Regions from separate parts of the Streptomyces sp. NPDC085900 genome, predicted to be linked through region 3. Evidence: riboswitches for the same ligand, from Rfam matches in the RefSeq annotation. Region 3 holds a riboswitch; each other region holds the start of a gene.
What was found. Region 3 has a riboswitch for cobalamin ahead of ACIGDI_RS36975 (cobalamin biosynthesis protein). Riboswitches for the same ligand answer to the same signal wherever they lie in the genome.
Positions count from the first base shown of each region.

Region 1: it holds a riboswitch for cobalamin, as region 3 does, so the genes downstream of both, ACIGDI_RS03635 (prenyltransferase/squalene oxidase repeat-containing protein) here and ACIGDI_RS36975 (cobalamin biosynthesis protein) in region 3, are expected to answer to the same signal.
Region 2: it holds a riboswitch for cobalamin, as region 3 does, so the genes downstream of both, ACIGDI_RS32350 (HoxN/HupN/NixA family nickel/cobalt transporter) here and ACIGDI_RS36975 (cobalamin biosynthesis protein) in region 3, are expected to answer to the same signal.

Region 1 is NZ_JBITSP010000001.1:812,061-819,149, reverse strand. It holds gene ACIGDI_RS03650 (MBL fold metallo-hydrolase) at 653-1,690, shown strand; partial or broken gene ACIGDI_RS03645 (nuclear transport factor 2 family protein) at 1,736-2,167, shown strand; gene ACIGDI_RS03640 (RidA family protein) at 2,165-2,542, shown strand; cobalamin riboswitch at 2,628-2,769, shown strand; gene ACIGDI_RS03635 (prenyltransferase/squalene oxidase repeat-containing protein) at 2,881-4,107, shown strand; gene ACIGDI_RS03630 (SCO2322 family protein) at 4,104-4,727, shown strand; gene ACIGDI_RS03625 (energy-coupling factor transporter transmembrane component T) at 4,720-5,874, shown strand; gene ACIGDI_RS03620 (ATP-binding cassette domain-containing protein) at 5,871-7,089, shown strand, end outside.
Region 2 is NZ_JBITSP010000011.1:112,617-119,705, forward strand. It holds gene ACIGDI_RS32325 (GAF domain-containing protein) at 1-609, shown strand, start outside; gene ACIGDI_RS32330 (ribosomal protein L7/L12) at 620-898, shown strand; gene ACIGDI_RS32335 (hypothetical protein) at 914-1,684, opposite strand; gene thrS (threonine--tRNA ligase) at 1,974-3,194, shown strand; gene ACIGDI_RS32345 (nucleoside hydrolase) at 3,406-4,365, shown strand; gene ACIGDI_RS32350 (HoxN/HupN/NixA family nickel/cobalt transporter) at 4,362-5,402, opposite strand; cobalamin riboswitch at 5,428-5,643, opposite strand; gene ACIGDI_RS32355 (metalloregulator ArsR/SmtB family transcription factor) at 5,698-6,057, shown strand; gene ACIGDI_RS32360 (LAETG motif-containing sortase-dependent surface protein) at 6,125-7,030, opposite strand.
Region 3 is NZ_JBITSP010000014.1:167,926-175,014, reverse strand. It holds gene ACIGDI_RS37005 (hypothetical protein) at 1-479, opposite strand, end outside; gene ACIGDI_RS37000 (alpha/beta hydrolase) at 652-1,770, opposite strand; gene ACIGDI_RS36995 (class II aldolase/adducin family protein) at 1,887-2,615, opposite strand; partial or broken gene ACIGDI_RS36990 (lysozyme) at 2,812-3,555, shown strand; gene ACIGDI_RS36985 (inorganic phosphate transporter) at 3,657-4,901, shown strand; gene ACIGDI_RS36980 (hypothetical protein) at 4,936-5,163, shown strand; cobalamin riboswitch at 5,291-5,432, shown strand; gene ACIGDI_RS36975 (cobalamin biosynthesis protein) at 5,533-6,474, shown strand; gene ACIGDI_RS36970 (cobyric acid synthase) at 6,471-7,089, shown strand, end outside.

The DNA of each region.
Region 1 (7,089 bases), on a different contig from region 3:
ACAGACTCAGGCTGGCCGCTACTGACGCTCAATTTTTTCATTTTCGCCCTATTTGCTGCAATTTTCGTAAATTCGGCAACCTCTGTGCATGCATTCTCAGTCTTCTATTGGTGGTTGAGCGTCGGTTGCATCCTTGGTCTGTTGCGGACTGGACAGGTAATGGTGTGCGTCGCCAGGGGCGGGGCAGGGCAGCTCGCACCACAGGCGCCCGGGATCTTGCCAGCAAACAGCAGGTACCGAGGTAGGCACACCTAACAGTTCGCATCGAGGAGTCGGAGCACAGCCCACGGGCCGTGCCACTCTCGCGCCAGAACGGACGGGAGCTCACAGGGAATTGGCGTTCACGGGGGTGCGCTCCGGCCGCCTCGATCAGGCTGAGGAATGCACAGGTCACGCCTATGATCGCCCAACCTCGCTCCTAACGATCTGGCCGACCCCCAGGCCGTGCCCGCATCTTTTAAACGCCGGCACGGTGCTTGCACAGCCACAGGCCGCCTCTGGGCCGTACGGCAGTGCCCAACGTCGACAGGCGGCGACAGACACCGCACGCATCAACCCAGGTCAGTCCAACTTCCAGCTGCATTGGTCGACTTGGGCATCCACTGAAACCAGTTCTAGTTATAGTGGGCAATGGCCATGGAGCGGAGGGCAGATGGCGGAGACGTTCGATCATGGCGGGGGCATACGGTCCGTTCGGGTGCCCATTCCGGACAACCCGCTCGGGCACACGCTGGTGTACGTCGTCGACACCGACCGCGGGCCCGTCCTGATCGACACCGGCTGGGACGACCCGGGGGCCTGGTCCGTTCTGGCGGAGGGGCTGCGCGCCTGCGGTACCGACGTGTCCGGGACCCACGGCGTCGTGATCACCCATCACCATCCCGACCACCACGGCCTGTCGGGCAAGGTGCGTGAGGCCTCCGGTGCCTGGATCGCGATGCACGCGGCCGACACGGCGATCGTCCGGCGCACCCGTGAGACCCGGGCCGACCGCTGGTTCATTTACATGGCCGACAAGCTCACGGCCGCCGGCGCCCCGGAGGAGCACATCGCCCCCCTGCGGGACCCCGCCCCGCGCGCCGCCCTGCCCGGCTTCTCCCCCGCCCTGCCCGACCGCGAGATCGTCCCCGGCGAGCTGCTCGACCTGCCGGGGCGGCGGTTGCGCGCGATCTGGACGCCCGGGCACACCCCCGGCCACGTCTGCCTGCACCTGGAGGAGGAGCACCCCTCCCGACTCCCGGGCCACGGACGCCTGTTCTCCGGCGACCACCTGCTCCCCGAGATCACCCCGCACATCGGCCTCTACGAGGACCCGGACGACGCCACGGTCACCGACCCCCTCGGCGACTACCTCGACTCCCTCGAACGCGTCGGCCGACTCGCCCCCGCCGAGGTGCTCCCGGCCCACCAGCACGTCTTCACCGACGGCCCGTCCCGCGTCCGGGAGTTGCTCGCCCACCACGACGAACGCCTCGCCGGGCTCCTGGGCCTGCTCGCCGCACCCCTCACCCCCTGGCAGCTCGCCGAGCGCATGGAGTGGAACCGGCCCTGGGAGCAAATCCCCTACGGTTCGCGGAACATCGCCGTCTCAGAAGCGGAGGCGCATCTGCGACGGCTGGTGAAGCTGGGCCGGGCGGAGGCGGTGCCGGGGAGCGATCCGGTGACGTACGTGGCCGTCGACCGCGCATGAATTCGGTGACGTACACGGCCGTCGACCGCGTATGAATACGTGTTCATGGAGAACCTTCTCGCCGAGCGCGCCTGCGAACGCCTGATCCTCGACTTCGTCCACCGACTCGATCTCGGTGAACCCGCCACCGTGGCCGAGCTGTTCACCGAGGACGGCGTCTGGCAGTGGCCCGAGGGACAACGGCGGATCGAGGGACGGGACGCCCTGCGGACGTACTTCGGCGCCCGTCCCGCCCACCGGCTCTCGCGCCGCGTCATGTCCAACATCCGGGTCACCGTGACCGGCCCGGACACGGCCACGGCGACCTCGTACTTCACGACGTACCGCAGCGACGGCCACCCGGGCGGCATCCTGCCCGCCGGGCCGCCGTACCAGGTGGGCCACTACGAGGACGCCTTCCGCAGGGCCGCCGACGGTACCTGGCGGCTCGCCACCCGCACCCTCGTCCTGCCCTTCGGCGGCGACCCGCAGCGCGTGCACACCGACGCCGCGCCCTACGTCCGCTTCTCCGACGGCACCGAACCGCCGCTGTCACAGGGCGTGCGCACCGGCCCTTTCCTGTTCACCTCCGGCCAGGGGCCCCTGCATCCGGTCACCCACGAGATGCCGGCCGCCTTCGCCGACCAGGCGCGCCGGGTGCTGGCCAATGTCGAGGCCGTGGTCGGCGACCGCCGCTCGATCGTGCGCTGCACCTGCTATCTGGCCGACCGCGCCCACTTCGCCGAGTTCAACACCGTCTACCGGGAGTTCTTCGCCGACTGCGACCCGCTTCCGGCCCGGACGACCGTCGTGGCACGCCTGGTGCGGGAGGGGGTGCTGGTCGAGGTGGACGCGGTGGCCGTCGTGGGCTGACGGCGACAGAAAGACACCGGGACCGGGCAGTTCACGGCACCGGCACCAGTGACCTCCGTCACGCACAGCCACCTCTCAGGTCGCTCCTGACCCGCGGGTACAGTGTCGGGGTCGTCATCACCCGTACGGGGGAAAGCCGGTGCGAATCCGGCGCTGACCCGCAACCGTGACCCGGTCCGACCCGGACCGGCCAGCCGGAGTGCCCCGCACGGATCGTGACCGGCTCAGGTGTGTCGGCACCCCGCCGCCACACGGCACCGTCGAGGTATACGGAGCCGAGCCGCCCGGGGCTGTCCCGTGCTGCTGTCAGGCTCCCCAGGGAGAGGCAGCAGCCGATCATGAACGTCATCCGTCACAGCGCCGCGGCGCTGGCCGCCGCAGCCGTACTCGGCGGTGCGACCCCCGCTGTCGCCGCCTCGCCGTCTCCCTCGGCATCGCTCCCCGCCGGCCTCTACGGCACCTCCGACCCGACCTACGACGGCGTCTGGCGCCAGTCGCTCGCCCTGCTCGCGCAGCGCACCGCCGGTGTCGAGCCGGCCGACGCGGCCGTGGCCTGGCTGGCCCGGCAGCAGTGCGGCGACGGCTCCTTCGCCGCCTACCGCGCCACCGCCGGCGCGCCCTGCAAGGCCGACACCAACAGCACGGCGGCCGCGGTCCAGGCCCTGGCCGAGATCGGCGGTCACGACGGCCGGGTGCGAAAGGCCGTCACCTGGCTGAAGTCGGTGCAGAACAAGGACGGCGGCTGGGGGTTCACCGCCGGCGGCGCCAGTGACGCGAACTCGACGTCCGTCGTGATCGGCGCCCTGGCCCAGGGCGGCGTGACCGTGCCGAACCTCCGCAAGGACGGCAAGTCCCCCTTCGACGCCCTGCGCGGCCTCGCGCTGCCCTGCGACGGCCCCGACGCGGGCGCCTTCGCCTACCAGCCCGACAAGAAGGGCAAGCTCGCGGCGAACGCCGACGCCACCGCGGCGGCCGTGCTGGGCCTGTTCGGCGAGACGGTCGCGGGCAGCAGGCAGGACGACACCGACGCGCCCGCCGGCTGCACGGACCCCGACAGCGACTCCGACCACCTGCCCGCCGCGGACAACGGCGCCGCCTGGCTCGCCAAGACCCTCGCCAAGAGCGGCCACCTCACCACCGCGCTGCCCGGCGCCAAGCCCCAGCCCGACTACGGCAACACGGCCGACGCGGTCGTCGCCCTCTCGACCGCGGGCTTCAACTCCCAGGCCGCGAAGCCGCTGCACTGGCTGGAGTCCCACGCCGCCGACTGGGCCGCCCAGGCCGGTCCCGCCGCCTACGCCCAGCTGATCTTCGCCGCGTCCGCCGCCCAGGGCGGTGACGTCCACGACTTCGGCGGCCTGGACCTCGTCGCCAAGCTCAACGCGACCGGCCCTACCCCCGCGGGCGTCGACGACAACCCGACGGCCGGCCCGGACGACACCAAGGCCTCCGGCGGCAAGGACAAGGGCTCCATCGGCGTGGCCTGGACGGTCGGCGGCGGCCTGCTCGTCGGCGCCCTCATCGGCTTCGCGCTGATGCTCCGCGGCAGGAGGCGTCAGCGGTGACCCGCCGCGCGACCCTTCTCCTCACGACCCTGCTGCTCACCCTGGGCCTCGCCGCACCGGCCGGGGCCACCAGCTACCGGTACTGGTCCTTCTGGACCTACGACTCCGGCCACTGGGCGTACGCCACCCAGGGCCCCGCCACCGCCCGCCCCTCCGACGGCGACGTCCAGGGCTTCCGCTTCTCGGTGAGCGAGGACTCGGGGGACGCGGCGAAGCCACGCGGCGCGACGTCCTTCGCGGCGATCTGCGCGCGGACCCCGGAGGTCCGGGGCGAGAAGCGGATAGCCCTGCTCATCGACTTCGGCACGGCGAAGGACGCCCCGTCCGCCGAGCACCCGCCCGCCCGTCGCACGGCGTGCGCCCGGGTGCCCGCCGACGCGACGACGGCGGACGCCCTGGCCGCGGTGGCGAAGCCCCTGCGCTACGACACCAACGCCCTGCTGTGCGCGATCGCCGGGTATCCGGCGAAGGGGTGCGGCGAGCAGGTGGCGAACGCCGAGGACAAGCACACCGACGGCGGCGGAAGCGGTCCTTCGGTGGGCCTGTGGGTGGGTGCGGGGGCGGTCGCGCTGCTGGGCGCCGCGGCGGCATGGCAGGCCCGACGGCGCAGGCATGCCTGACATCCGCGATCCCGAGCGGTCCGAACAGGGCAGCGCCCCGCGGGTGTCGGCGGGGGGCTCCGTGCCGCGGTCGCGGCAGCGGCGTCCCCTCGTGCACCCCGGGGCCTGGTGGCTCTGGTCGCTCGCGCTCGGTACCGCGGCCACCCGGACCGGCAACCCCCTGCTCCTCGGCCTCCTGATCGCCGTCTCCGCCTACGTCGTCTCCACCTGCCGCCCCCGATCGCCCGACGCCCGCTCCTACACCGCCTTCCTCCGGCTCGCCCTCGCCGTCCTCCTCATCCGCCTCGTCTTCGCCGTCGCCCTCGGCTCCCCCGTCCCCGGCACGCACACCCTCCTCACGCTCCCCGAAGTGCCGCTCCCGCACTGGGCCCAGGGCATCCGCCTGGGCGGCGAGGTCACGGCCGAGTCGCTTCTCTTCGCCTTCTACGACGGCCTGAGGCTCGCCGCTCTTCTCGTCTGCGTGGGCGCGGCCAACGCCCTCGCCAACCCCGCCCGCCTGCTGAAGTCCCTGCCCGGCGCGCTGTACGAGACGGGCGTGGCGGTCGTCGTCGCGCTCACCTTCGCGCCGAACCTCATCGTCGACGTCCACCGTCTGCGCGCCGCCCGCCGGTTGCGCGGCCGCCCGGACAGCGGCATCCGAGGCCTGCTCCAGGTGGGCCTGCCCGTCCTGGAAGGCGCCCTGGAGCGCTCCGTCGCCCTCGCCGCGGCCATGGACGCGCGAGGATACGGCCGTACCGCCGAGGTCCCCGCCCCCGTGCGCCGTACGACCACCGCCCTCACGCTCGGCGGTCTGCTGGGCGTCTGCGCGGGAACGTACGGGCTGCTCACCGCCGAGGCCGGCACCTACGGTCTGCCCCTCCTCCTCGCCGGGGTCACCGCGTCCCTCGCCGGTCTCCGCCTGGGCGGCCGCCGCAGCCTGCGCACGCGCTACCGCCCCGACCGCTGGGATGCGCGCGCCTGGCTGGTGACGGCCTCCGGCGCCGTGCCCGCCGCGCTCCTCACCCTGGCCGCCGCGACCGACCCGGCCGCCCTGGCCCCCTCCGTCGTCCCGCTCACGGCACCCACGCTTCCGCTCTGGCCGGCGGCGGCCGTACTCGTCGCCCTGTTGCCCGCCTGCGTCGCCCCCACCCCCAAGGAGCCGTCGTGATCCGCTTCGAGGACGTCTCGGTGACCTACGAGGGGGCGGCCGAACCCACCCTCCGGGGCGTGGACTTCGAGGTCCCGGAGGGCGAACTGGTGCTGCTGGTGGGCCCGTCCGGCACCGGCAAGTCGACCCTCCTCAACACCGTCAGCGGCCTGGTCCCCCACTTCACGGGTGGCACTCTGCGCGGCCGCGTCACGGTGGCGGGCCGCGACACCCGTACCCACAAGCCCCGTGAACTGGCGGACGTGGTGGGCACGGTGGGCCAGGACCCCCTCTCCCACTTCGTGACGGACACGGTCGAGGACGAACTGGCCTACGGGATGGAGTCGTTGGGTCTGGCACCGGCGGTGATGCGCCGACGTGTCGAGGAGACCCTGGACCTGCTCGGTCTCTCCGACCTCCGCGACCGCTCCATCGCCACCCTGTCCGGCGGGCAGCGGCAGCGCGTGGCCATCGGCTCGGTCCTCACTCCGCACCCGCGGGTCCTGGTCCTCGACGAACCGACGTCGGCCCTGGACCCGGCCGCGGCCGAGGAGGTCCTCGCGGTCCTCCAGCGGCTGGTCCACGACCTGGGCACGACCGTCCTCATGGCGGAACACCGCCTGGAACGCGTCATCCAGTACGCCGACCGGGTCGCGGTCCTTCCGGCCCCGGGAGCGGCCCCCCTGCTGGGCACGCCCGCGGAGATGATGGCCGTGTCCCCGGTGGCTCCGCCGGTGGTGGAACTGGGGCGGCTGGCGGGCTGGTCCCCGCTGCCACTGACAGTCCGGGACGCGCGCCGCAGGGCGGCCGAACTGCGCGAGCGGCTTGCGGACCTCGCGCCGCCCGCGGCCGGTCGCGCCTCCATGGCGGCACACGCTCCTGAGACCGACGGCACCCTGCGGATGGAGACGAGGCTCACGCCGCCGGCCGGGATCGCACACGCTCCGAAGACGGACGCCACCCCGCCAACCAGGGCGAGCGCCGCACTGCCGGCCGAGATCGCACCCGCCCCCCGCACGGACGCCACCCCACCGACCAAGGCGAACGTCACGGCGCCGGCCGAGATCGCACCGGCCCCCCGCACGGACGCCACCCCACCGACCAAGGCGAGCGTCACGGCGCCAGCCAAGATCGCACACGCCCCGCGCACGGACGGCACCCCGTCGGCCGTGGCGGGCGGCACGCCGCCGGCCGCCCGCACCCGCAGGCGGCGCTGGCTCCCCTCTCGCCGCAAGG
Region 2 (7,089 bases), on a different contig from region 3:
CTGCCGGTGAGCGGCGCGAGCGTCTCCCTGCGGTCCGACGGGGTGCCCGTACGCATCAGCGCCAGCGACGAGGCGGCCTCCCACCTCGCGGAACTCCAGGCGACCGTCGGCGAGGGGCCGGGGGCGCTGGCCGGCCGGCTCGGCGCCACCGTGCTCGCCTGCGACCTCACGGCCGGGCGCGACCCGCAACGCTGGCCGGTGTTCGCCCACCAGGCGACTGCCGCCGGAGTCGCGGCCGTGTACTCGATTCCGCTGGGCATCGACGCGCTGTGCGTCGGCACGCTCGACCTCTACCGCGGCACCCCGGGGGAGCTCACCGAGCGGCAGCTGCGTACCGCGCGGCGGGCGGCCTGGCTCCTCACGGAGGCCCTGGTGACGCTGCCGTGGGAGGAGTGCGGCGAGCGGGGTGACGAGCCGTGGGTGTGCGGGCTGGTCGCCGACCACGACGAGATCAACCAGGCCGTCGGCATGATCATGGCGCAGTTCGGAGCCGACGCGGCCGATGCGCTGGCCCGGCTGCGCGGCCACGCGTTCGTCCTCGGCCTTACGGTCCTCGACGTGGCACGGGACGTCGTGGCGCGCAGGATGAGGTTCGACGGCGACCTCTAGGATCGGGCCCATGGACATACTGGGTTACTCCCTGGCCGCCCTCTTCCTCATCGTCGGTGTCGGCAGCGTCGAGAGCCGTATCTCCCGCGCGGACAAGCGAGTTGCCCGCGTCGAGCGCAAACTCGACCTGATCATCGAGCACTTGGGCATCGACGCCTCCGAACCCTGGAACGACGAGGTGACCGCGCTCCTGCGCGACGGCAAGAAGATCCAGGCGATCAAGGTCTACCGGGAGGCCACCGGGGCCGACCTGCGCGAGGCCAAGGAAGCCGTCGAGCGGCTCGCCTAGGCGGGCGGGTGCTCACTAGATCTGTGCCCGGCCCGACTTTCTGACCTCGCTCAGTCGGCGCACGCCCGTCTCCACCGCCGCCCGCGTCGCGTCCGGCGAGACGTCGCCCAGGCCGCCCAGGCTGACCGCGATCGTGTCGTCGCCGACGCGGACCGCGGCGACGTCCATCGTCAGCACCGTCGGCTCGCCGTCCGCCGTCTCGCTGCTCAGTGTGATCCGCAGACCCTGCTGGGCGTCCCCGACCCGCGGCAGGTCGGCCTCCCTGACCGTCACCCCCTGCACGGCGCCGTGCGCGGTGACCGCCGTGAATCTCCCGCAGCCGCGCGGCAGCGACTTCAGCCACGCCAGCGTGCGGTCCACGTCTGAGGTGTTCAGGGCGAGGACCTGGTAGCGGAGCTGGGTCTGGTCCAGCGGGTCGTCCAGGCCCGTCACCGCCCGGGTGCCGGTGTTCCCGCCGAACAGGTCGTCGGCGTAGAGCGCGTCCAGGAGGCGACGGCACTCGGGCGACTCGGTCGTGGCCTTCAGCAGCCCGTCCCGCCAAGTCGCCGCCCCCTGCGTCGGCGCCCACGGCTCCCCCAGGTCGGTCGCGGTGACCAAGGCGGCCTGGGCCTGGGCCTGGGTGAGGACCCGGGGGGCCGGTGCCGAGCCGGTGGCTGACGGTTTCTTGGGGGCGGCCGGGGGCTTCTCCTTCGCTTGCGGTGTGCCCGCCGTGCAGGCGGTCGCGGTGAGCAGGGCGGCTGCGGTGAGTGCGGCTGCGGTGAGGAGGCGGGTGGGGGTGCGGGGCATCGAGGGGCCTCCCGGAGGGCGCTTACATGATCGGTTGTCTTTCAAGGGACCATCCCGCGTCCTGTGTCACCAGCGCTCCGGTCCGTACGGGCTACTCCGAAAACGGCTCGCGTCTTCTTTTCGGGGGGCGCTAGTTTTTTCTCATGCAGCGCGCCTACGTGTGTTCCACGACGACGCCGGAGAGTGTCCCGGCGCGCTGATTCCTGTCCGAAGCCCCGGGGCGAGTGCCCCGGGGCTTCGTCGTCGGCCGGTCGCTCGCCCCTCCCGCAGTGACGTGAGGAGAACGACCATGTACGACCATCGTCGACTCGGCCGTGAGCTGGAACTGTTCGACACCGACCCGCTGATGGGCGCGGGACTGCCGTACTGGCTGCCCGACGGGGCGACCGTGCGGCACGTGCTGGAGGAGTACGTCCGGGAGGTCGAGCGCGCCGCCGGGTACCGGCACGTGTACTCGCCCGTGCTGGGCAAGCGGGAGCTGTACGAGATCTCCGGGCACTGGTCCCACTACGGCGACGACATGTTCCCGCCCATGCGGCTGGGCGGTGAGGAGGTCGTGCTGCGGCCCAGTCTGTGTCCGCATCACGCGCTCATCTATCGGTCGCGGGCACACAGCTATCGCGAACTGCCTCTGCGGATCGCCGAGGTGGGTGCCATGTACCGGTCCGAGCTGTCGGGTGTGCTCGGTGGGCTCACCCGTGTGCGGGCCATCCAGCTCAACGACGCCCATATCTTCTGCACTCCGGATCAGGCCGTCGGGGAGGCCCGGGATGCTCTGCGGCTCATCCGGCGGGCCTACGCCGATCTCGGCATCCGGGCCGCTCGCTTCCGGCTTTCTCTGCCGGGTGAGGGCGGCAAGTACGTTGCCGGGGAAGCTGTTTGGGAGCGGGCCAGCGGGTTGCTGCGGGAGGTGCTGGACGCCGAGGGTGTTCCTTACGAGGCCGTTGCGGGCGAAGCCGCCTTTTACGGGCCCAAGATCGACGTTCAGGTCGTCGACTCCGCTGGGCGTGAGGCCACCCTGTCCACCGTGCAGATCGACTTTCATCAGCCCGAGCGGTTCGGCCTGCAGTATGTCGGTGCCGACGGTGCGAAGCACCGGCCCGTGATGGTGCACCGCAGCATCATCGGCAGCGTGGAGCGGGTGGTCGCGCAACTCGTCGAGGAACACGGCGGCGCGTTTCCGGTGTGGCTCGCGCCCGTGCAGCTCGTGGTGCTGCCGGTCGCGGAGGAGCAGCGGGCGGTGGCGGAGGCGCTGGTGCGGCGGGCTTCGGCGCTGGGGCTGCGGGTGGAACTGGTCGGGCCGGAGGGCGGCAGTCTGGGGGCTCGGATCCGGGGGGCTCGGCTGGTGCCGTACCAGGCCGTGATCGGGGCGCGGGAGGCCGAGGGGGATCAGGTGGCGCTGCGGCTGCGGGACGGGCGGCGGGTCGGTGTGATGTCCGGTGCGGAGTTGGTGCGGCGGGTCGGGGAGCGGGTCGCGGCGCGTGGTGGTGCGTTGTGGGGGTGCGCGTAGGGGTCTGGGGGCGGGGCCGCGGCGCCGGGGGTGTCCGTCCTCGGTCGGGCGGTGCTGTGGGGTGGGATGTGCTGTTTCTTGACGCCCGACACTGCGGGCGGGCACCCCCCGCCGCGGCCCCTTCTCGCCGTACGCGGCCGCGGGTCCCTTGTGGCCCGGGTGCGGTATCCCTCGTACAGTCGCTGGTGCGGGGCGTCGAGAGGAGTTCGTCGTGGTGGGCATTCCGGTGATCATCGACTGTGACACCGGTGTCGACGACGCCCTGGCGCTGTTGTTCGCCGTGCGGCATCCGGGGCTCGATCTGCGGGCGGTGACCTGCGTCGCCGGGAACACGGACGTGGACGGCGTCGTCCGTAACACCCTCACCGTGCTGGAGCAGGCCGGGGCGCCCGACATTCCGGTCGCCCGGGGGGCCGAGCGGCCGTTGATCGAGCCTGCGCGGCCGGCTCCGGTGCACGGGGTCGACGGTATGGGCGATCTCGGGTTGCCCGCGCCCGGGCGGAGGCCGGTCGACGTGGACGCGGTGACTTTGTTGCACAGGGAGATCCTCGCCTCGCCGCGTCCGGTGACCCTGATTCCCACCGCGCCCCTGACCAACATCGCGCTGCTGCTGCGGACCCATCCCGAGGTCACCCGCAACATCGAGCGGATCGTGTTCATGGGCGGCGCGGTGGCGACCGGCAACGCCACACCCGTCGCCGAGTTCAACGTCTGGCACGACCCCGAGGCGGCAGCGGTGCTGCTGACCGCCGGGGTGCCGATCACCATGTACGGGCTGGATGTTTTTACCCAGGTCGTCGTGCCCAGTGCGGACGTGCATCGGCTGCGGGCGTCCTCCGAACCCGGGACTCGTTTGGCCGGTGAGCTGCTGGCCCATCGGCCGGCCCATCCCGGTGAGGCGCCCGAGGCCGAGGAGGCCGGTGGGCTGGGGGACGCGGGTGCCGTGTGCGCTGTCGTCGATCCGGCGGGGATCGGCACGCGGCTGCTCCCCGTCGAGGTCTCCCTCGCGCCGGGGGCGACGCGAGGGCAGACGATCGTCGACCGGCGCCCTCGGCCCGGCGAGGCCGAGCACCATGAGGGCGCCCGTGAACAGGCCCTGGTCGATGTGGCGTTGGACGTGGACGTGGAGCGGTTCGTGAAGTTGTATCTGGCTACCGTCGAGCGGTCCTAGTCCGCTTCGGCCGCCCGTGCCGTCCAGCGCTGTTCCACCTTCGCCAGGCGCCAGTAGGCCAGTGCGGCCGCCCACACGATGATGAACAGGGCGACGATGACGTAGCCGATGTTGCCGACGTCCAGGCCCGCGAGTTCCATCGTGCCGATGAAGAAGGCGACCACGATGGACAGGCCGGTGATGGTGAGGTTGTAGAAGACCTTGCGGACCGGGTTGGAGAACGCCCACTGGTAGGCGAAGTTCATGAACGTGCCGTCGAGCGTGTCGAACAGGCACATCCCCGCGGTGAAGAGGAGGGGCAGGCAGAGGATCGCGTACCAGGGAAGGCCCGCCGCCGCTCCGGAGCCCGCCATGACCATGAGGGTGACCTCGGTGGCCGTCTCGAAGCCGAGCCCGAACAGGAAGCCGACCGGGTACATCTGGCCGGGGCGGCTGATGGACCGGGTGAGACGGCCGAGGAAGCGGTTCATGAAACCGCGGGAGTCGAGGTGCCGTTGGAGCTCGTTCTCGTCGTACGTCCCCGCCCGCATCGCCCGGAACACGCGCACGATGCCGACCAGGGCCACCAGGTTGAGCGCGGCGATCAGGTAGAGGAAGGCACCGGCGACCGTGGTCCCCAGGAAGCCGAGGACCTGGTGGGTGCCGGAGTTCTGGTTGGTCACCTTGTCGGCGAGCTGCGTGCCCGCCGCGATCATCACGGCCAGCACGATCACCACGCTCGAGTGCCCCAGCGCGAACCAGAACCCGACGGACACCGGCCGTTTGCCGTCGGCCATCAGCTTGCGGGTGGTGTTGTCGATCGCGGCGATGTGGTCGGCGTCGAAGGCGTGCCGCACGCCCAGTGTGTAGGCGGTGATGCCCAGGCCGATGCCGAAGGCCTTGGAGCCGACCTCGTAGTGGCCGGGGACCACCAGGAGGAAGAGGATTCCGAAGGCGACGATGTGAAGGGCGGCGATCACCGCCACCAGTCCGGCGGTCTTGACGGTGTCCTCGCGCCGCCAGCGGAAGGAGACGTCCTTGATCTCAGGCAGGGTCATGCGATCAGCTCCAGCACCTCGTGGATCTTTCGTGAGCTGCCGTGGCCGGTCTCCTGGCTTACGGGTCGTGCGTCCGTCATCCCTGCCTTCCCAGCCGTCGTGAGACGACCAGTGGCTGTCCCTTGCGGGACGCGGGACGGGGACTCCCCGATTTCAGTGGCGAGGGCCGCTCCGGTATCGCACCGGATTCCCGAACGCCACGGCCCGCTCACCGTAGGCGACCGCACGTATCCCTGCATAGCTGCGTACCTGCGCAGGTATTCAAGATCACATATGGGGCTGCGAGGATGACTCCATGCATCTCGTCCCGGCCGACCGCGCAGACCGTCGCACCATCGACGGCCACCGGGTGTGCGACGCCATCGCCGCCATCGGTGACGAGGCCCATGTCCGCGCCTGGGCCGACCGCTTCTCCCTGCTCGCCGACCCCAAGCGGCTGGCCCTGCTGCTCGCGTTGCACCGCACGGGGCCGCTGGCCGTGTCCGACCTGGCGATCGCGACCGGCATGAACGACCCGGCCGTCTCCCAGGCGCTGCGGCTGCTGCGCGCGGCCGGTGCGGTCGCCGGGGAGAAGGAGGGGCGGGTCGTGCGCTACCGGGTCGTCGACGAGGACGTACGGCTGCTGCTCAAGCACTGTGCGGCCGACGCGAGCTGACGGCGTGCGGACGTGACGGACGCCCCGGAGCGGGGGATCCCCGGGGCGTCCGTCGTTCGGGAGTGGTTCAGGAGCGGGCGCCGCGCCGGCGTCGGCTCGCGACGACGATCGCCGCGCCGCCGGCCAGCAGGACCGCCGCGCCGCCGGCGATCATGCCGGAGTCGCTGCCGCCGCCGGTCTCGGCGAGGTCGCCACCGCCGCCGTTCGGCGTGGCCGCCGGGACGCTGGTGGACGCGGACGCCACGGGGGTGTCCGGCGTCGACTCCGAGGCGCTCGGCGTCGGGGTGGGGCTCTCCCCGGCCGGGGTGGACGGGGTCGTGGAGGGCGTGGCCGGGGGCTGCGACTCGGTGGTCGTGCAGTCCTTCGTGCCGCCGTTCCAGGACGCGATCAGCTTGTCCTTGATGACCGCGTGGTCCGGGCCGGCCGGCAGGTCGCCGTGCTCGAAGCCGTCGCCGGCGCCCTGCTTGCCGTCGAACCTGGTGGCGCCGCGGTAGAGGTCGATCTGCGCGAAGCAGCCCGCGTCCGGCACCGCGATGTCCAGGGAGTCGGTCTGGCCGGGCTTGACCGTCACCGTGTCGAAGTCGACGAAGACCTGCTGACCCGAGGTGGCGAAGGTGGCGCCGTGCGCGAGGTAGGAGGCGAGCGAGGCGGTGCAGGTGGAGGCGTCGCCGGCGGTGCGGACCTTGATGTGGACCTTGCCGTCGTCGGTGGGCTTGAGGTTCTGGTCGTCGACCTTCACCGAGTCGTAGAAGTCCGTGCCGTCGAGGGAGAACTGGCAGCGGTCGGTCTCCGTCTTGGTGCCGGCGCCCGTGCCGGGCTTGTAGGAGCCGCCCGCCTTCCAGCCGTCTCCGCCGGGGGCGCCGCCGTGCGCCCAGGCCCCGGAGGCGGCGGCGACGGTGGCGGCGCACAGGGCGAGCGACGCGGCGCCCGTTCCGAGGAGTCGGCGCGCGGTGACACGTCTCGCTGTGGACATGGCGGGATCCCCACTTCGGCATGTGCAGCACCCGGCGAGGGCCGCGCGGGCAGCGTGAG
Region 3 (7,089 bases):
TGGTCCGCGGGCTCCGGGTAGGCGAGCGACCAGGCGTCGAAGAGGGCGACCCAGCCGCGCAGCACGGCGCTGTCGTCGCGGTTCCAGGCGCGCAGCCGCCAGCCGGGGCGGGCGCTGTCGCCGTGCACCTCGACGAGGCCGGCGAGGCGGGCGGTGTCCCAGTCGGCGCGGACCTGAGCGGCGGTCAGGCCGAGGTCCCGGGCCGCGCGTTCGGCGGTCGCGTCGGCGAGGGTGGCCTTGCCGTCTCCCGCGCCGTCGCTGCCCGGGCCGAGCGCGACGTCGGCCCAGCGGGCGACCCGGGCGGCGGCGGCCAGTTGGGACCGAGCCATTCTGGCCAGCTCCGCGGGGGCCGGTGTGCCCTCCGGAGGGCGGGGCGCGGGGCGGCGCGGGCGCCGCTGGTTCACAGCTGTGGGGGCGGCGGCCAGGGGTCGCGGGCGGACGAGTCGAAGCCTGGAGTCGCGCGGGATACGGGACGTCACGGGTGCAGTCTTCCGGTTGACGGTCCGAAAACCCAAACGGAAGGTCACGGGCGGCGACGGGACTGGCCAAGGGCGGGCGCCCGAGGGCGGCCCGGGACCGAGATCAGGCCAGCTGTTCGAGGTTAAACGGAACCGGGGCCAACGGTTCGGGCGGAGCGCCTTTCCTGGGACGTCACATCAGCGGGGTCAGGAAGCGGCGCAGGGCCTCTTCGTAGGCCTTCGGGTCGGCGTTCCACATGGCCGAGTGCGGGGCGCCGCGGACGGTGTGGAGGGCGACCAGGTTCGGGTGGGCGGCGGCGAGGCGGCGGGAGTGCTCCCAGGGGGCCAGGGTGTCGTCGGGGCCGTGGATGAGCAGGGTCGGGACGGTGAGCCGGACGGTCTCGGCGGTGTGGTCGCGGTCGAGTCCGGTGCGGCCCTGCGCGGCGCGCACCGCGAGCGGCAGCAGGGCACCGGGGGTGCGGTGGGCCGCGGCGAGGGCGCGCAGGGTCGTCGGCCAGTCGAGCACCGGGGAGTCCAGGATCAGTCCCGAGATCCGCCCGCGCTGACCGGAGTGCGCGGCGGCGCGCAGGGCCATGGCGGCGCCGGTGGACCAGCCGTGCAGGACGACGCGTCCGGCGCCGTGGCTCATGGCGTAGCGGATCGCCGCGTCCAGGTCGCGCCACTCGGTCTCGCCGAGGTGGTTCAGGCCGTCCGGGGAGCGGGGGGCGCCGAGGTCGCCGCGGTAGGCCAGGGAGAGGACCGGGAAGCGCTGGCGGTGCAGGAACTCCATGACGTTCATGGGGAGTTCGCGGGTGGTGCCGAGGCCGTGCACCGCGATGATCCAGGTGTCGCGCACGCCGGGGACGAACCAGGCGGGCAGGGAGCCGAGTTCGCCGGGGATGTCGACGTCGGCGTGGTCCAGGCCGAGGGCGTCGCGGGGGTTGCCGACGTACAGGTTGGGGGTGAACCAGACCTTGTCGCGGCGTTGGAGGGTGCCGTGCGTGACGCGCTCCAGCCGGCGAACGACCGTGTCGGCGGAGTGTTCGGCGGAGTCGAGGACGGGGCCGACGACCGCGTGGCTGGCGTCGCCCGCGAGACCGTAGGTGCCGGGGCGCAGGGCCGCCAGGTCGCGGGTGAGGGTGATGCGGCCGGCCGCGGTGGCGTGCACGGTGAGGCGGGGCTCGGTGGGCAGGGGCCTGCCGGGTGTCGCCTTGAGCGCGGCGCCGCTGGCGAAGCGGCCGGCGGCCACGGAGGCCGCGCCGGCGGCGAGGGCTACGGTGACGGCGGCGGCCGTCGCTCTGACAGTACGCACCTGTCCAGTGTCCTGGCGGTGGCGGTGACCGGCCAGCGGAAGGCGGGGGCGGGGTGATGTGGTGCGACGGCGATGTGGTGTGCTCACGCCATCCCGGTTACCCCGTGACGCCCGCGTCAGCGCTGCCCGTACCCCTTGAGCTTCTCCCCCACCTCGTCCAGCTGTTCGGGGGTCAGCAGGGTCGGTGACAGGCCCGGCACCGAGGACGCCGTCAGCCACAGGCGGCACATCCACTCGAGTTGGGCCGTGCGGTCGTAGGCCTGGTCGAGGGTGGCGCCGTGGGCCATCGTGCCGTGGTTCTGCAGGAGGCAGGCCGTGCGGTCGGCGAGGGCGCGGAGCATGTTCTCGGCCAACTCGTCGGTGCCGTAGGTGGCATAGGGGGCGACTCGGACGGGTCCGCCGAGGGCGGCGGACATGTAATGGATCGTCGGGAGCTCGGGGACGAGGGTCGAGACGGCCGTCGCGTGCACGGCGTGGGTGTGGACGACGGCGCGGGCGTCGGTGGAGCGGTGGATCGCGAGGTGCATGGGCAGCTCGCTGGTCGGGACCAGGGTGCCGAGGACCTGGCGCCCGTCGAGTGCGACCCCCGTGATGTCGTCCGGGGTGAGGCGGTCGTAGGGCACGCCGGAGGGCGTGACCAGGACGGTCTCACCGACCCGTACGGAGACGTTGCCGGAGGTGCCGACGACCAGGCCCTCGGCGACGGTGCGGCGGGCCGTGGCGACGAGGGCCTCCCAGGCGCGCGCCTCCTCCGGGAGCGCGGTCCTCCCCCGTCCCCGCGGCACGTCCTGTGCGCCCTCCCGGGGATCCCGCCCGTCGCCCTGTTCCCGCCGCTGATCAGCCATGCCGCGATCCTGCCAAAGAGGGTGCCGGGCCGTCCCGGGGCGCGGGCACTTTAGAGCGGAAGCCGCTCCTCCGAAAGATGACGTACCGGTACATATCCACGTGTCGCCGTGTTTGGCCGGAGATCAGCGGGCATGCACGGATCTTTCAGTAATCTCCCGGTGATTTGTCGTGCACGTCGCCATTCCGGGGGGACACATGGCCCGTGGTCGCAAACCGTCCGGCCGCCGCACCCGTGCGGCCGCCCTGCTCGTCGCGGCGCTCACCGTCGCGGGAACCGCGCTCACCCGGTCGCCGGCGTTCGCCGCGAGTCCGCCCAGGGGACACGACGTCTCCTCGCACCAGAAGAACGTCGACTGGAGGAGCGCGAAGGCCAAGGGCGCCAGGTTCGTCTACATCAAGGCGACCGAGTCCACGGACTACGTCAGTCCCTACTTCTCCCGGCAGTACGACGGCGCCCGCGCCGCCGGCATCGTCCGGGGGGCGTACCACTTCGCCCTGCCGGACAGGTCGCCGGGCAGGACGCAGGCGGCGTACTTCGTGCGCCACGGCGGCGCCTGGCGGGCGGACGGCTGGACCCTGCCGCCCGCGCTGGACATCGAATACAACCCCTACAGCGCCGGGCACCGGTGCTACGGGCTGAGCAAGGCCGCCATGACCGGCTGGATCCACTCGTTCAGCGACGAGGTGAAGCGGCTCACCGGGCGCCGCCCGGTGATCTACACGACCGCCCACTGGTGGAACACGTGCACCGGCGGCAGCCGCGCCTTCGCCTCGAACCACGCGCTGTGGATCGCCCGGCACGGCGCGGCGGACGCGGGGGCGCTGCCCGCCGGATGGTCGTCCTGGACCTTCTGGCAGTACGACAACGGCGGCGCCCTGCCGGGTGACCAGAACCTGTTCAACGGGTCGCAGGCCCAGCTGAGGAAGTTCACCCGGGGCGGCTGGTTTCCGACACCCCGATGCCCATCTCAGTTCATCTTCCGTTCACCCAGGTTATTTACGGTCAACCGTCCGATGACTTCGAACGATTGCCTGGGTAAATGGAAAACTTCTCGCTGATCCTCGCGATTGTGGTGGTAACCGCACTCGCGTTCGATTTCACGAACGGTTTTCACGACACCGCCAACGCGATGGCCACGACCATCTCGACCGGTGCACTCAAGCCCAAGGTCGCGGTGGCCATGTCCGCCGTGCTGAACCTTGTGGGCGCTTTCCTCTCCGTGGAGGTCGCCAACACGATCTCCAAGGGTCTCGTCGACGAGACCGGCATCCGTCCCGAGGTCATCTTCGCCGCTCTGGTCGGCGCGATCCTCTGGAACCTTCTGACCTGGCTGGTGGGCCTGCCCTCCAGCTCCTCGCACGCCCTCATGGGCGGTCTGATCGGCGCCACCGTCGCCTCGGCCGGCTTCGGTGCCGTCCACGGCGACGTGCTCGCGACCAAGGTGCTCCTGCCGGCGCTCGCCGCCCCGATCGTCGCCGGTCTCGCCGCGCTCCTCGCGACGCGGTTCTCCTACACCCTGGACAAGAAGGCCGAGGGCAAGGCCGCCGCCAAGGGCTACCGCGCCGGGCAGGTCGCCTCCGCCGGACTGGTCTCCCTGGCGCACGGCACGAACGACGCGCAGAAGACGATGGGCATCATCACCCTCGCCCTGGTCGCCGGCGGAGTCGTCGCCCCGGACGCCGACCCGCCCACCTGGGTCATCCTCTCCGCCGGTCTCGCCATCGCGCTCGGCACCTACATCGGCGGCTGGCGCATCATCCGCACGATGGGCAAGGGCCTGACCGAGCTGCAGCCGCAGCAGGGCTTCGCCGCCCAGACCAGCGCCGCCACGGCGATCCTGGCCTCCTCGCACCTCGGCTTCTCGCTCTCCACCACGCACGTCGTCTCCGGCTCGGTGATGGGCGCGGGCCTGGGCCGCAAGGGCGGTGTGGTGCGCTGGTCGACCGCGACCCGCATGCTGGTCGCCTGGGTCCTCACCCTCCCGGCCGCCGCGCTCGTCGGCGCGGGCGCCGAGTCCGTGACGGATCTCGGGGACTGGGGCACCGCCCTCGTCGCCGTCTTCCTGGTCGCCGCGAGCGCCGCGATCTGGAAGCTCTCGCGCCGCGAGGTCGTCGACGCGTCCAACGTCAACGAGACCGAGGAACCGCCCGGCGTGGTGACCACGGCCATCGCCGCCGTGACCCCGCCGCCCGCGGGCACCGTCAGCGAGGAGCTGACGGCCACCATCTCGGCGCCGGCCACGACCACGACCACGGAGCCGGCGGCCCCGCCGGCCGCCGTCTGAGTCTCGAGCATCAGGTAACGAAGGAATCAGCAGCATGAAGATCGACTGGGCAGCTCTGGGCTCCGTCTTCGGCGTCAGCCTCGCGGTCACCGTGGGTCTCGTCGCCCTGTTCACCCTCGGCGTGATGGGCCTGGCCCGCCGCGAACGGGCCGTGGCCGAGGGCAACTCGGCGGCTCTCGCCGCGACCGGGGCCTACGTGGCCTTCGCGGGATGCGCGGCGGCCGTCGCGTACGGAATCTCGCTGATCATGAACAAGGCCTGAGCCTCGAACGCACCTGTGATGCCGGGACGGTGATCCGTCCCGGCATCACGCGTTCCGGTGACCCCGGCGACCCCCTGCGTGTGGGCCTCAGCACACTCCCGCGCCGCAGGTCAACGGCAAGTTGACTGCCGTACGGGCGCATGGTGGACTTCCGGAGCCATGTACGGCGGCAAGGGAGGAAGCCGGTGAGATTCCGGCGCGGTCCCGCCACTGTCACCGGGGTAGCAATCCCCCGGAAGCCAGGAACTCCCACCGCCGGTCTCGTCGAACCAGGGCGTGGACACCCTGAGTGAGGACATATCGCCATGCGCGGCTGCCTGTTGAGGTTCATCCACCGAGCCCTGCCCGACCCCGTGGCGGGCTGAGCCGGTGCGGGCCGATCGCGTCTTCGCGTACGGCGCCGCCGCCGGACTCCTCGGTGACCAGCTCCTCGGCGATCCCCGCCGCGGGCATCCGGTCGCCGTGTTCGGGCGTGCCGCCGGCGCCGTGGAAAGAGTGCTGTGGCGCGACCACCGAGGGTGGGGCGCGCTGCACACCGCCGTGTGCGTGGGCGGTGCCGTGGCCCTCGGTGCCGCGGCACAGTCGCTCGTACGTTCCTCCCGGACCGCTTCCGTCGCGCTGACCGCCGCCGCCACCTGGGCTGTGGTCGGCGGGACTTCGCTCGCGCGCGAGGCCCGGACCGTCGGGCGGGCCCTTCAGGCCGGGGACGTCGAGGCCGCGCGGGCGCGGCTGCCGCATCTGTGCGGGCGGGACCCACAGGCGCTGGACGCCGACGGGATCGCGCGGGCCGTGGTGGAGTCGGTCGCCGAGAACACCTCCGACGCGGTGGTCGGGGCGCTGGTGTGGGGCGCCGTCGGCGGTGTGCCGGGGCTGCTGGGCTTCCGGGCCGTGAACACGCTGGACGCCATGGTCGGGCACCGCTCGGCCCGGTACCGGCGCTACGGATGGGCCTCGGCGCGGCTGGACGACGTCGCCGGCTGGCCGGGGGCCAGGCTGACGGCCGGGCTCGCGACGGTCGCCGGGGGCGACCCGGCGGGGGCGGTACGGGCCTGGCGCGCCGACGCCGGCCGGCACCCGAGCCCCAACGCCGGTCCGGTGGAGGCCTCGTTCGCGGGAGCGCTCGGGGTGCGCCTGGGCGGGACCTTGTCGTACGGAGGGCGGGTCGAGCACCGGCCCGTGCTGAACAGTGAGGGGCGGCCCGTGGAGGTCGGGGACATCGAGCGGGCCGTACGGCTGTCACGGCGCGTCGGACTGCTCTCGCTCGGCGTGAGCGTTGCGGCGCGCGCCCTGCTGAAGGGACGTGCGTCATGAGCGGCGGTGGGCTGCTCGTCGCCGGCACCACCTCCGACGCGGGCAAGAGCGTCGTCACCGCCGGGATCTGCCGCTGGCTGGTGCGACAGGGCGTCAAGGTCGCGCCGTTCAAGGCGCAGAACATGTCCCTGAACTCGTTCGTGACGCGCGAGGGCGCCGAGATCGGGCGGGCGCAGGCCATGCAGGCACAGGCGTGCCGGATCGAGCCGACCGCGCTGATGAACCCCGTGCTGCTGAAGCCGGGAGGCGAGCAGAGCAGCCAGGTCGTGCTGATGGGCCGGCCCGTGGGCGAGTTGAGCGCGCGCGGGTATCACGGCGGCCGGCAGCAGAAGCTCCTCGGGACCGTTCTCGACTGTCTCGCCGAACTGCGGGGCACGTATGACGCGGTGATCTGCGAAGGGGCGGGCAGTCCGGCCGAGATCAACCTCAGGCGCACGGACATCGTGAACATGGGCATCGCCCGGAACGCAGGGCTGCCCGTGCTGGTGGTCGGGGACATCGACCGCGGGGGCGTCTTCGCCTCCTTCTTCGGGACCGTCGCGCTCCTGTCCCCCGAGGACCAGGCGCTCGTGGCGGGGTTCCTGGTCAACAAGTTCCGGGGTGACGTCGCCCTCC